Regions from separate parts of the Cytobacillus sp. FSL W8-0315 genome, predicted to be linked through region 2. Evidence: riboswitches for the same ligand, from Rfam matches in the RefSeq annotation. Region 2 holds a riboswitch; each other region holds the start of a gene.
What was found. A riboswitch is a leader RNA that binds a small molecule or an ion and turns the genes downstream of it on or off. The one in region 2 is predicted to bind cyclic di-GMP.

Region 1 (3,209 bases), 770 kb from region 2:
TTTTTTATCGTGGAAACAAGACAACTTTTCAAGAAGCTCAGCGGAGAGATATTTACGGATATCGGAACAATCGATAACCCTTTTTCCTTCCAGGAATAAATCTGGCTGCATACTTTCCTTAGCACATATTCACCTATATTTATGATTAAACCGGTTTCCTCTGCCACTGTTATAAACTCCAAAGGGGAAACTCTGCCCCATTCCGGATGATTCCATCTTAATAAAGCTTCGGCACTTACTATTTTGCCGGTCTTCGTATCAACTCTTGGCTGGTATTCAAGAAAAAACTCATCATTTTGAATGGCTTTTCTCATATCCTGTTCAAGGGTAAAAAGCTTATAAGATTCAATATCCATGGAAGGATGGTAAACCTGGAATCTATTATTCCCTTTCTGCTTGGCATGGTACAGGGAAGATTCCGTATTTCTGACTAATTCATCAGCTGTTCTTCCATTATCCGGATATAAACTAATGCCTATAGATGGGGTAATATTAAGCTCAAAGCTGTCGATGTGGAATGGTTCAGAGAAAATTTGATTAATGGAATCTGCTAATTGCGCAGGATCCTCCTTTTCCTGGATATATTCCATTATAACTGCAAATTGATCACCGGAAATTCTTGCTGAAAAACAGACTGAATTTAACTTCTCCTTAATTCTATGTGAAACAAGCCTAAGAAGTTCATCTCCTGAGGAATGTCCAAAGGTATCATTAATCTGCTTTAACCGTTCCAGATCAAAGAACAAGACAGCGAAATTCTGTTGTTCATCGTCTTCAATAAGGCTCTGCAGCTTCTGATCAAAGTACCGGCGGTTTGGCAGATCGGTCAAATGATCATAAAATGCCATACGCCTCATTCTCTTTTCAAGCCATTTTTGTTCTGTTATATCTGTTACAAAGCCATCAACCCGGATAAGTTGGCCTCGTTCATCTAAATAGGGGATACTATGATCATTCACCCATCTAAGCTCACCGGATTTATGGAAGATACGATATTGGCAGCGAACGCTCTTCCCATGTATAAGATTTACCCGATTGGCTTCCAGACTTTGCAGGTCATCAGGATGGATCACTTCGTCCCATAAATCGAAATTATCAATCAGCTCACGGGCTGTGTACCCGAAAATGCCTTCCACTCCTCTGGAGAAATGAAATACCTTTCTTTCTATTAAATCGGCGGAATAAATGCCAACATCAAGATTTTCATAGATTTGTCCTATTTTCCGCTCGTTTTCATAGAGCTTCTCTTCCATGCGCCTTTTTTCAGTTATATCCTGAATCGTTGCAACGATTTTCGGTGATCCGCTTTCTCCTGCAAAATAGTCCGCACGATGATGAATATACCGTTCCTCTCCATCCTGCCTAATTATCCGGCATATCAGATCCACACTGTCCTTTTCCTCTAACAGTCGAGTAAACTGATTTTCAAAAGCCGGCCGGTCGTCTGGATGCAGATAACTCAAATACATTTTGTAGTCCGGAAAAAAACCTTTTTGAGGCTTTAGCCCAAATATCCGGAACAGCTGATCTGACCAAAACCCTCTATCGTTTTCAATATCGTACTCCAGGCTCCCAATATTTGCGATCTTCTGAGCCTGGTTCAGGTTATTTTTTATTTTCGTCAATTCCAATTGCTGACTGTTATATTCAGCAATATCTTTAGTGGTGTTTTCACCATCCTGTGAGTTTATTTCGTCCACTTCAAAACATCCTTTCCAATAAAAAAAGGCAAACGAAAATAGTTCTTCTTCTGTGCAGCCCGGCTGCCATGGCAGAAACCTGCTTTAGGCCCGCAGCTTTGCGTCTTTTACTTTCGTAAAATTTGCCCTGGATTAGAATATTTTAACATAGGATTATTTTCCTAATAACTATCCAGATCAAAAACATCAACTTGTAATTAATTCCATCCATTATCCTCTTGCTAATGTAACCGAGCAGACTGAAGCAGCACCCCCTGCTTTAAGAACTTTCGCTGCATGATATAGAGTTGAGCCGGTAGTATAGATATCGTCAATTAGGATAATTTTTTTATTCTTGATATTGAGATTTTGCAGCTGGAAGACCTGGTGCGAATGAATTCGTTCCATTCGCGATTTCTTAGATTGCTTTTCTGAGTGAATTCGCTGCAGCGGTTCCGTCACGGTAAAGCCTGCCTCATGGATGAGTGCGGCAGACTGATTGAAGCCTCGTTCATAAATCCTTTGGGGACTTAGAGGGATTGGGACGAGATAGTCGAATTCCACGGTACTCAGCTTTTCCCTAATGATAGGAGAAAAAGCTCTCGACAAAATATAGTCGCCCCGGAACTTATAGCGGGCTATAGTTTCTTTCAGAAAGTCATCGTATATAAAAAGGGAATTGTTTTTCAGAAGCTGCCCTGACCATTCTGGATCCCCGTTCCACCTTAGACAATCTGCGCATAGATTCCCTTTTCGAAATTGAGGATCTATGTTACTGAAGGGCCGGCTGCATTTACTGCAAGCATCGCCATTGATAAATGGGAGTTTATCGGTGCAGCATTGGCATAAATGATTGTCTTTTGGCCGCGACCAGAGAGTTGTCCAGCTGACAGCTGAAAGGATTTCTTCATGGCATATTAAGCAGTTAATGGTCGATCAGTCCTTTCTTTTTGGCTTCAGTGTTCATTTTGAGTATTTGTTTTTGCGCCTTGACCATGCTTTCGGTTTTGCCGTAGTGAAAAAAGGTGATTTCTCCTTTCGGGTATTCAGAGCTTCTTCCAACACGGCCGGCAATTTGAACAAGAGCGCTTTCGGTAAAAATACGGTCTTCTGCTCCAAATACTGCTACATCAATATTAGGGAAGGTAACTCCTCTTTCCAGGATGGTCGTTGTTAAAAGCATGGGAATCTCTTTATTGCGCATCATTTGGACTTTGTCTTTTCGATCGGGGTCTTCTGCGTGAACAGCTTGGATTTTAGGATAGGTTTTACGAAGGATGGTAAGGACTTTTTCCATTTTATCGATTTTTGGAAGGAAGAGCAGGCACTGCTTCTGGTTGTCGTGCCTCTTCTTGATCCATTGGGTAACTGCAGACGGGAGTTTGTCTTTTTTTAGGGATTTCTCCCAATTTCCGCACCATTTGAAAGCCGGTACAGGCAATGGATGACGATGATATCTAGCCGGGATAGTGACAAAGTTTCTTTTTCCGCTGCGGCATTCATTTTGCCATTTTTGACTGGGGGTGGCAG
Region 2 (3,209 bases):
GGAATCATCGTGAAGCCTTCAATCACAGTATCTTCTTCCACTTCGATCATCAGATAGCGCTTGCCGTCAAAATGGACTTGTTTTACATATCGAAGATCTTGCGGGCAGATGGATATGTTGGCTGCCTTCGTGCTGATTTTTATTGATTTTGAATTAAATTTGGGCAGGACGCTGGTTGCCTTTATTTCATATTTGTCATCATCGATGATTTTTTGATAAGCGGATTGGACCTTTTCTGAATTAATATCTTCGAGACCACTCACTTTTAAAACGCGTTCTACGTCTTTGGAATCCAGCTTCGGCGGTTCATCCTCTTCGTTTTCCACGATCATACGGTTAATCTCTTCATATACGTTGGAAAGGGTTGCTGTGCTTAGCTGATCTCCTGTTACGTCTTTAATAATTTCCTCAAAAACGATTTTATCATCCTGCGCCGTCATCGTTTCTTCCCCGTTTAAAACGTCCACTATGAACTGGTAGTCGGGCTCATGTACCTTGCCTGCTGAATACAAGACGTGATTGACATCAGCTGCATGATCGGTAAAGCAAGGAAATAGAAACCCTGAAATGGGAGCCTTGAGGTTGATAATCGGATCAACGGTAAAATGATATTTAAATTCCTTTTCTACATAGTCAAAAAGCAATTCTTTCTTCGGTTCTTGAGTGTTATTTATGCTGCAGAGAATAAAGGGATGAGAATAAACGGCATCCCGTTCACTTTCCTCGGCTTCTGCGTTGCGGCGTTTCATTGGCTTAAGATACTCCCCGCGAATGAATGTAACGACAATATCCTTTTCATATTGCCGGATTCCCAGCATTTTGCCGACTATCTGAAGCATTTGATCCATCCAGCCTTCAGCATCACTGCTTAGCAATCCCTGATGCAGGATGAGTTGACTGCTGTTTTCGGCATCCCTCTGAAACTTTAATTCAAAGAGCTTTTCATCCAATTGGCCGCCAAGCAGCTTTTTGAAGTTATCCATAAATAGCTCCTGCTGATCCTGGTCCAGCATTTCAAAGGGCTGGCTTTCATAATGATAAATCTCACTTGATTCCTTCATAATATAGACATTAAAAATATCTGAGATCTTTAGTAAGTCATTATTTAATTTAAATTGTTTCCGAATCTGTGCGATGTCTTTTTTGTTCACAGTTAAATCCACTCCTAAGCTGCCCAATATGCATATTTACTAGAATAACAAAATACATCAGCTCTATAAATTATTTCTTTTATTTTCGCTTTTTTGAAAAGGGATACGTTAATTAAATTTGGCTGGAGATTTGAGAAGCATGAAGTTGATTTTTACCGGCCGAATTTGCGCTGGCGAGGTGAATGTAGAATGCTGATATTTTGTTAACATAAAGGTATTTAATTGAGGCCTCTCATAAGTTGACTAAACTTATGGGAAGCCTTTTTTATTTCTTTAACATGGGGACATACTCTTCCAGATAAAATTGGATGCAGAAATAAAAATTACAAGTATCGACAAAAAATGGCAAGTTCTTTATAATAGTATAGTAAAATATAATCGTGAAATTAGTCCTATATTCAATAAAATTGAAAAGGCAAACTTATCGAAAGGTAAGGACGCAAAGCTACGAGTCTAAAATCCTCCAGGGTAATGACAGTCGGGTTGCCAAGGATAATAAAGAACGTTTATTTGGCTATCCCTGTCTATTTGGGGATAGTCTTTTTTTTTGGACACCTTTTAAATAGCTGCAAAAATGATGGAGAATACAGGCAAAGGAGATCAGCGATGATAGTTGTAGATAAGAAAAAATACAAAATGGCCATTAATGAGGCCGCAAAGGAAGTTCATGTACAGGTTCATGGGTTAATGAGAGAGGAGGATGCGGAAGGTTATATGATAGATTTACAGGATACGATTAGTAAGGTATCAAGGCAAAGTTATACATTTGTTGTAGACGGGACCCATCAAACACCTGTCCCATCAAAGGTGGTTCCACAGCTTGAACAGACAATGCAATTTTATTCTTCATTGGGATTTAAGGATATTCTTGTAGTAAAACCGTCATCTAAAATTGCGCAGGTGCAAATCAGGAATGCACTTGAGAGAATTGAGTTCTCAGGTACGTTTGTTGATAAAGTGCCTCATGGCATCTAATGTTCGTGACAATGATTAGGGGATCATTATTTTACATTTGAAAGGGAGTAAAGAAGTGCAAACAACACTAGAGCTATATACATACGAAATTATAAAGAAGGATCAGCCAGAATTAATTGTGAAAGCAGCTGATTGTCTGGCTCGAACATTCATAGGAGTGGAGGTTGCAGGGAAATGGGTTCAGGAGCCAATGGTAGGACAATTGAATATAGGCTATGAGGATTTCTATCAATTTACCAAGGATTATTTAGACTCTACGATTGAACAGGGATATTGCGCAGTTGCAAAGGATGCTAATCATAAAGTTGTCGGTGTACTTGCGGGAGATACAAATGCACCTGAGATAATCGGAGAAGACATATTTGAAGGTTCTTTTTATGATATGAATGTAATTCTCCGTGTTTTGGAAGATGTAGATAAACGTTTTATGGAAGATTATAAAAAACAGAATGGACATGAAATCAAGGATGGAGAACTATTACACCTTTTCATGTTAGGCGTAATAGCTGAACATAATCGTCATGAAATTATTCAGCAGCTAGGAAATAGATTAATCGCAAAAGCATCATCCCAAGGATTAAAGGCTGTTTTAGGTGAAGCAACCAACCCTAAATCAATACGGGTCATGGAAAAATATCATAATATGAAAAAATATAAAGATACTGAAGGAAATTATATTGTCCATAAATATCAGGATAATAATAAGCTGAGTGGTATTCCTGCAAATGTAGCAGATGGAACATATATCCTAATAAAAGAGCTTTAAATTACATATAAAGTCTAATTTAATTAAATAGATGTTAGGGGATTTATTATAATGGAAGCGATTATGCTAGGCATCAATATTATTTTAATGGGAGTATCGGTGTTTTTTGCCTATCGATACTTTTCATTAAAACACCATCTCCATATTCATAAGGAAATAATAAATGGAATGGAAGAATTATCAGCAGGTAAAATTGCAGCGAAGGTTGATGAACGAAGCTCTAAACATGCTGTATTTAATGGGCTAATCGACTATTTCGGCCTTGTAAGGGAAAAGTTTTTTTCCTATTCAAAAGATGTTCATGAAAAAGGTGAAAA
Region 3 (3,209 bases), on a different contig from region 2:
GTATCAATCCCTTTCTGAGGTTAAAGGTTCCCCTTATATTATTATGGAAGCTGAAAGCAAGCGAATAGGAAAGGCTGTTCAGCCGGACGAGCTTCTTGATACCAAAAAAACTGGTATTCATATTGATATGTTTGCCAGCATGGAGTCCCGTGTGCAGCGTATCCTCCGTGACTATGTGGAACCTTATCAAAGAGAAGAATGGTTCAAGCCGAAAGTGGATGAAAGCCTTGTGTTTATTAAAAAACGTCTGAAAGATACTGAAATCCGCGAGCAGCTGGATGAATCAGCTGAAGCAGAAAACTACGAGCTATTTATAAAGCTTTTATTAGAACACTATTACGATCCGCGCTATGCTTTTAAACAGCATGACTATGAAGGCCAATTCCACCACGTAAATGCGGATGATGTGGAAGCTGCTGCACAGCAAATTATTCACATTATTGAAAACCAAAATGCTCCCGTCCTCTGACGCGGAGCATTACTTTTTGCGAGCGACAAAAGATATATTTTTATAAATCACAGATAACTAACTATTTAAACCGGTTGACACTGTGGTATGATGGTAATAATATTGAACAAATCGTTCTTAATATGGAACTAGATATATGATATAATCCTATTACATACAAAATAAGGTGTGTGGTATACGATGATCGGTGATCGTGTAAAAAAACTTCGCCAGGAAAAGAAAATGTCCTTATCCGAGCTTGCCGACCAGGCCGGTGTGGCAAAATCATATTTAAGCTCGCTTGAGCGCAATCTGCAAACTAATCCATCGATTCAATTTCTTGAGAAAATCGCAGGTGTTCTGAATGTTCCCGTGGACCATCTGATCCATGAGCAGATCAACAAGGAAGACCTCGATTCAGAATGGATGAAAATTGTAAAGGAAGCGATGGAGTCTGGTGTTTCTAAGGAGCAATTTCGGGAGTTTTTGGATTTTAATAAGTGGAGAAGCGGACAAAAATCATAGATGCAATGAGCCTGAAGGTACAGGCTTATTTTTTTTGCAAAATTAGGATCCTTTCTCATAGTGTGTTGTTTTTGCTTATTATTCTGCCCGTTGATTTCCGCTGCGGGAACTTGCTTTCCGCGGGGAGGAACGGGAGCCTCCCGCAGGAGTCAAGTCCCCTCCGCTCCAATCAACTCAGTAAATTAAATCAATTTATTAAATAGCAACAAACTTTACGAAAACAGCCAAAATAAAAAGCATTTCCGTATATAGAGATACCTCTAACAGAAATACTTAGCAATACCGGATATTAGGCTTCCATCAGAAGCTCTTTGGCTTTGTTATTATGTAAAAACTCTCTAATTTCTTCCTTTTGCAGGCCTAGGTTCTTTGCTTCCATAATTAACTGCAGCCACTCCAAATCAATTCCTTCGACCTTTACATTTTGCTCCGTCAAAATTCTTCCCCCCAGGATACATATCGTATTCCAGGCAACCCAGCCATCGTAGTATCATCCAATACCTTAGACCCGTGACTTTGCGTCCTCATCTTTCAATGAGTTTGCCTTTTTCTGCGCCTATCGGCTCAAAGAAATTTTTACCATAAATGTATTCTACTATGGCCGTATTGCTAACGTTGTCAGATTTTGTAATTTTTATTAATTATTTTAATATTAAATTAATTTGATTTTCGACAAATTTCTAATTGATCTAGGTTCTTTTGATTACCTGTACCCCTCATCTTTTAAAGGAAGTTGTTATTAATGGTCGAACTCTTTTTTGAGTAGTAGGAAAGTCCGATTCTTTTTCTGAAATTTTTGCTGATTTGTTTTATTGAATCGGTATGCGGATTTATACATTTTTTAAAGGTCGTGTGGACTGGTTCGAGGGTCATAGCATTCAGAAAGACTTCATCCGTTAAATTAGATCCGCATATCGGGCATAGCCAGTCACCCGATTCACTGCTGCTGTATGAAGGCTTGTGGCATTTATTGCAGTTCTTTCGGTACATTTTCAGCCTCCTTATTTGACTAAGAATAGTATTTTTACTCTATCGGTTATTAAGATAGATCTTCATAAATCCATAAAACATGAAGTACTAATATGAATGAATAAAAATAAGCTGCACCTCTTCTTTACCTTGGTTTACGTTGGAAAATTAGTCGAAGTTGAGTTTAGAATTAAAAAGCCTGAAAAAACAGCTTTAACAGAAAGAAATAATAGGGGTTCTATAGTATATAGAAAATCCATTATTAGATTCACTTCTTCAATCAGCCATAGTCTAATTCCAAAGAACGTCAAGAGACTATCCAGAAGATTAATGAAGGCAAGATACTGCAGATTTTTTTTCATAAGTTCACCGCTTAATGAGCAGCTATTTGATTATATTCATTAATTGCTTAAATAAGTTCTAAACACGAATTAAAATTAAGGCCTTAAAGAATCAGTTCCTCAGGCCTTAATCTAAGTATCACTCCGAAGCCTTCTATAACGCCATAATAAAATTACGCTTCCAGTACTTAAAAATAGTGCACCAATAAGTAATAAATTATAATTATTAGTTGCGGTATTTGGGAGCTTATTCACTTTCTCTGGAATTACCGTGGCATCTGTTGATGGTGGTGAAGTATTAGTTCCCCCTCCAGAATTATTATCTCCTGATCCGGGAGTCTCGTTGTCGGTTCCAGAATCACCTGTTGCTTCCGCAAGAAAAATGATTTCAACCTCTGCGGCGGAATTTTGAAATTCATTTCCCAAATGCTCTGGCATTGTTACTTGGAAAAATAAAGTTTCTTCTGTCCCCTTCCCTAATTCTCTGGGAGAGAAGCCTTTAAAATCCTTAAGTTTTCCTTCGTAAAGCATCTTTGTATCTTTCTTAACCTCAAGCTCTAATTCCTCAAAAAGTCCTTTAATAGACTTCGATTTTCCAATGTTAGAAGTATATTTAAAATCTTGATTGCCATCATTTTTTATCGTTATATTTCGCGGCATCCAGTCGCCTGGTTTTAGGTTTTCTACTTTAAATAGGTATCTATTTGAGTTATCTAAGTTCGTATTAATATCAATTTCCTTGTCCAGTGCTATTGCAGTTTTGTTTCCAAAAACAATTAAGAAAACAAAGCTATATATAATAAATATTTTTATAGGTTTTGCCAGCAAACTTTTAACTTTCATGGCATTCCCTCACAACGATAGATTTAACAAAAGGCGGGAAATTAATTCCCACCCTTTGTTCTGAAAAATAATTATCTTGCAAC
Region 4 (3,209 bases), 580 kb from region 2:
CGAACTTGCTTTCATAAAGTGTGGTCTCCCCTCTTTCTGCATGTATGCAGACAAACGATTTAACTGTTTTTTCTAATTCGCTCCGATGTTTTTCAAATTCCTTAGGCAGCTTTAAAGATTGATTTCCCATACTTTTTCCTCCTGTTTCTCTTAATTGGTAAGTTCATCCCAAAATTCAGCTATCCATTGTTCTAACTCCGTTGTTATTTCTTGTGAAGATTCATCCAGAAGCTCCCCAAACAACTTGCTTCCAGGGATTTTTTTCGATACCGGCATTCCAAGAAAAAAGTATTCGCATTCCCAAATTTTAATGATTTTTACATCTATGAGATCCCCTCTTTTATCAGAAATCCCCAGTGAAATGGAGGAACTGTATCCAGGCTGGAAAACATCTCTGCCCTCCTGATTAAATTCAGCCTCGAGTTTCAGGCCTTTCTTTGAAAAAGCCGCTTTATTCTCTCTTAGAAGCTTTTCAATTTGTTCTTTTAGTTCCTTTTCAATTCTATGAATCTTCCCCTTTAACTCTGAAGTGAATGTCCTGTGGAAATATTTCATAAAAACATCTTCTCTCATCAAAAATAAACAGAATATATGTAAATTCGCCAGCCTCATCCATTCTTCCTATCTGCAGAAAAAAAGAGCTGCTATAAAGCAGCCCACATTTTCCTATAAAATACTCTTAAAACCCTTCGCCTGTTCATCCAGCTTTCTTGCAGCTTCCCCGATATCTTTAAAAGCAGATACAGCATGTTCATTATGAACCTGGTTTTCACTTATGCCTGACTGTGATTGCAGAGTTGCGTCACTAATTTTGTTGATTTCATCTGATATTCCTTTGATGTGGGCACTGACTTCCTGGATGGAGTCCTGCACCCGGTTTGCGAGCTTTCGCACTTCTCCGGCAACGACGTTGAAGCCTCTGCCATGTTCGCCGGCACGTGCTGCTTCAATAGCTGCATTTAATGCCAGGAGGTTCGTTTGGGCCGCGATTTCACGGATTGTTTTTACGATGCTGCCGATGGATTGTGTCTGTGATTTGAGAGAATGGAGAATTTCCAGGTTCCCTTTGGACTCATAAACGAGCTTGGCTATTGCCTGAGCTGCCTCTTTGCTTCTTTCAATTCCAGCTTTTGCTTTTTCACTAAGGGCTTCTGACATTGCCTGAAGCTGGAATGCTACCTGCGCTGTATTCGTTTCCCTTTCTGTAATATCCGTAGCAACCTTTACAACACTTTCTACACTGCCATCATTCCCAAATACCGGTGTGTAAGTCGCTTCGAGCCAGATAAGATCTCCTTGCTTGTTCACACGCTGAATTTTTTCCTGAAAGCTTTTGCCATTGCGCAGATTTCTCCAAAGCTCCTGATATTCCCTGCTGGCGGCAAATTCAGGGGTGCAAAATTGCTTATGCATCATATTTGGCATTTCTTCTGCACGATATTTGACAGTGCGGGCAAAATTCTCATTTGCCCACAGCACTTTCCCGTTACTATCAAATTCAATCATAGCCAGAGAATTTTCAATTGCAGCCAAAACAGCTTCTTTTTCAAGAACCTGTGTGCTTTTAAAATGACTAGGCTTATAAGTTGTAAGCATGCTCTTCCTCTTTTCAAAAAAGGTTGTCAGAACATATCCCTACAAGGGGACTGGTCCCATGTAAGTGCTGGCCGGTTGCGCTACTAGCTCGAATTCATTAAAGCGCCCATATCTACTTGAATTCCCATTGCTTCCAACTTGTCCCGCATGTAAGGCTATAGTACTAGCATCGGTCAGTCATCACAATTCTCAATGCTCTGCTTTCATTTATACTGAAAATTCAAATAATTAATTACTAAGACCCATGATTCCCATAATTAGTAAAAGTAGAATAGAACTGTAAGAGATTATGCAGAAGGGATTGATTTATCTGAAAAATAAGCTAATTGCGTTATCACTGGCATCTGCTTTAAGCTTTTCACTTTTTCCGGAAAGAAGTTTTGCCGAGCAAACTGCTGCGGAAAACCAGGCCATAATACCTGGTGCGCATACAGTAACGGAACAATACTTTGATGGTGTGAACAACAACTGGCTGACCACCAAGAATCCCCTCCAATATCAGCAGGCGACCCTTTACGGAAACATCGGTCTTGCTCCTTATCTCTGGGGAAATGCCGAGGAAGGAACCGGATGGCATCAAATGTATAAGCCTTCTTCTGTAACGGGAACACAGGTAAATGGTATTTTTGAAGATGCCCAGTTTGTCATAAGGGTTCCGGATCACTGGAATGGCCGGCTGGTTGTTTCGGGAATCCCGGCTACAAGAAATGAAACATCAACCGACCTGCTTTTCAGCGACTATGTCCTGGAAAAAGGATATGCTTTTGCAGCGATTGATAAAGGCACCCAGGGTGACGCTGATTCAGCTGATCCATTTGCAAAAGTAAAGAATGCCTTAGCCGCTGAGGATGATAGCGTAGCAGAATGGCACCAGCGGTTCCGGCAGGTTACGAAAGCCGCACAGCGATACTTAGTCAGCCATTATTCCGATGGTCTGATCGATCCGGCAGATTCTACTGACCCGGCGAGCGATTTAGTATCGGCAGTGCATAAAATTCCTACATATGCGATGGGAATTTCCAATGGCGGATACGTCGTGCGCTATGCCCTTGAAAATGACCATCCAGAGAAGACTGGCGAACCGCGTCTTTTTGATGGAGGAGTTGATTGGGAAGGCGTGTTATGGACGGAAGAAAAGCCAAATTTAATCAGTTCTCTGACCACCGTAGTGAATCATGCGGAGGAAGCTTTGTTTGGAAGCGGCAAAATAAAGCAGAAAGCGATTAAAGAGCTATACAAAGCTGGATTGCCCAAAGGATCGGAAAAACTATGGGCCTATCATGATCAGGTATACTGGTTTGTCTCGCTGAATATCTATCGGGACCATTTCGATCCGGAAGCCCCAGGCCGTACCCATTGGAGCAATTACCTGAACTTTGTTAATGGCGTGAGAGACCGATCCTTTGATTCTGTCTTTGAAGATTATAAATATGTGACCCGTCCAAAAGAAGTGAAAGAAAATATTAAGGAAGTGGCCAATACTGGAGATATAGATGTGCCGCTCATCTCTTTCACTGGTTCCCTTGATTCGCTGATATTCCCGGATATTCATGCAAAGGGATATCAAAAGCTGGTCAAGAAAGCCGGAAAGCAGGATCTGCACCGAATGTATA

Region 1: it holds a riboswitch for cyclic di-GMP, as region 2 does, so the genes downstream of both, MKY20_RS06210 (EAL domain-containing protein) here and MKY20_RS02355 (hypothetical protein) in region 2, are expected to answer to the same signal.
Region 3: it holds a riboswitch for cyclic di-GMP, as region 2 does, so the genes downstream of both, MKY20_RS26730 (anti-repressor SinI family protein) here and MKY20_RS02355 (hypothetical protein) in region 2, are expected to answer to the same signal.
Region 4: it holds a riboswitch for cyclic di-GMP, as region 2 does, so the genes downstream of both, MKY20_RS05410 (methyl-accepting chemotaxis protein) here and MKY20_RS02355 (hypothetical protein) in region 2, are expected to answer to the same signal.

Annotation. Positions count from the first base shown of each region.
Region 1 covers NZ_JBBOOC010000001.1:1,207,079-1,210,287, reverse strand. The annotation lists gene MKY20_RS06210 (EAL domain-containing protein) at 1-1,700, opposite strand, end outside; cyclic di-GMP riboswitch class I at 1,751-1,837, opposite strand; gene MKY20_RS06205 (ComF family protein) at 1,911-2,288, opposite strand; partial or broken gene MKY20_RS06200 (double zinc ribbon domain-containing protein) at 2,418-2,597, opposite strand; gene MKY20_RS06195 (DEAD/DEAH box helicase) at 2,605-3,209, opposite strand, start outside.
Region 2 covers NZ_JBBOOC010000001.1:436,089-439,297, reverse strand. The annotation lists gene MKY20_RS02360 (DUF4317 domain-containing protein) at 1-1,151, opposite strand, end outside; cyclic di-GMP riboswitch class I at 1,556-1,642, shown strand; gene MKY20_RS02355 (hypothetical protein) at 1,758-2,126, shown strand; gene MKY20_RS02350 (hypothetical protein) at 2,182-2,892, shown strand; gene MKY20_RS02345 (methyl-accepting chemotaxis protein) at 2,944-3,209, shown strand, end outside.
Region 3 covers NZ_JBBOOC010000003.1:189,576-192,784, reverse strand. The annotation lists gene mnmH (tRNA 2-selenouridine(34) synthase MnmH) at 1-469, shown strand, start outside; gene MKY20_RS26735 (helix-turn-helix domain-containing protein) at 650-973, shown strand; gene MKY20_RS26730 (anti-repressor SinI family protein) at 1,263-1,409, opposite strand; cyclic di-GMP riboswitch class I at 1,440-1,528, opposite strand; gene MKY20_RS26725 (hypothetical protein) at 1,697-1,963, opposite strand; gene MKY20_RS26720 (DUF5658 family protein) at 2,098-2,304, opposite strand; gene MKY20_RS26715 (LPXTG cell wall anchor domain-containing protein) at 2,416-3,126, opposite strand; gene MKY20_RS26710 (CalY family protein) at 3,198-3,209, opposite strand, start outside.
Region 4 covers NZ_JBBOOC010000001.1:1,014,160-1,017,368, reverse strand. The annotation lists gene MKY20_RS05420 (YwqG family protein) at 1-130, opposite strand, end outside; gene MKY20_RS05415 (hypothetical protein) at 151-555, opposite strand; gene MKY20_RS05410 (methyl-accepting chemotaxis protein) at 667-1,596, opposite strand; cyclic di-GMP riboswitch class II at 1,657-1,740, opposite strand; gene MKY20_RS05405 (alpha/beta hydrolase) at 1,886-3,209, shown strand, end outside.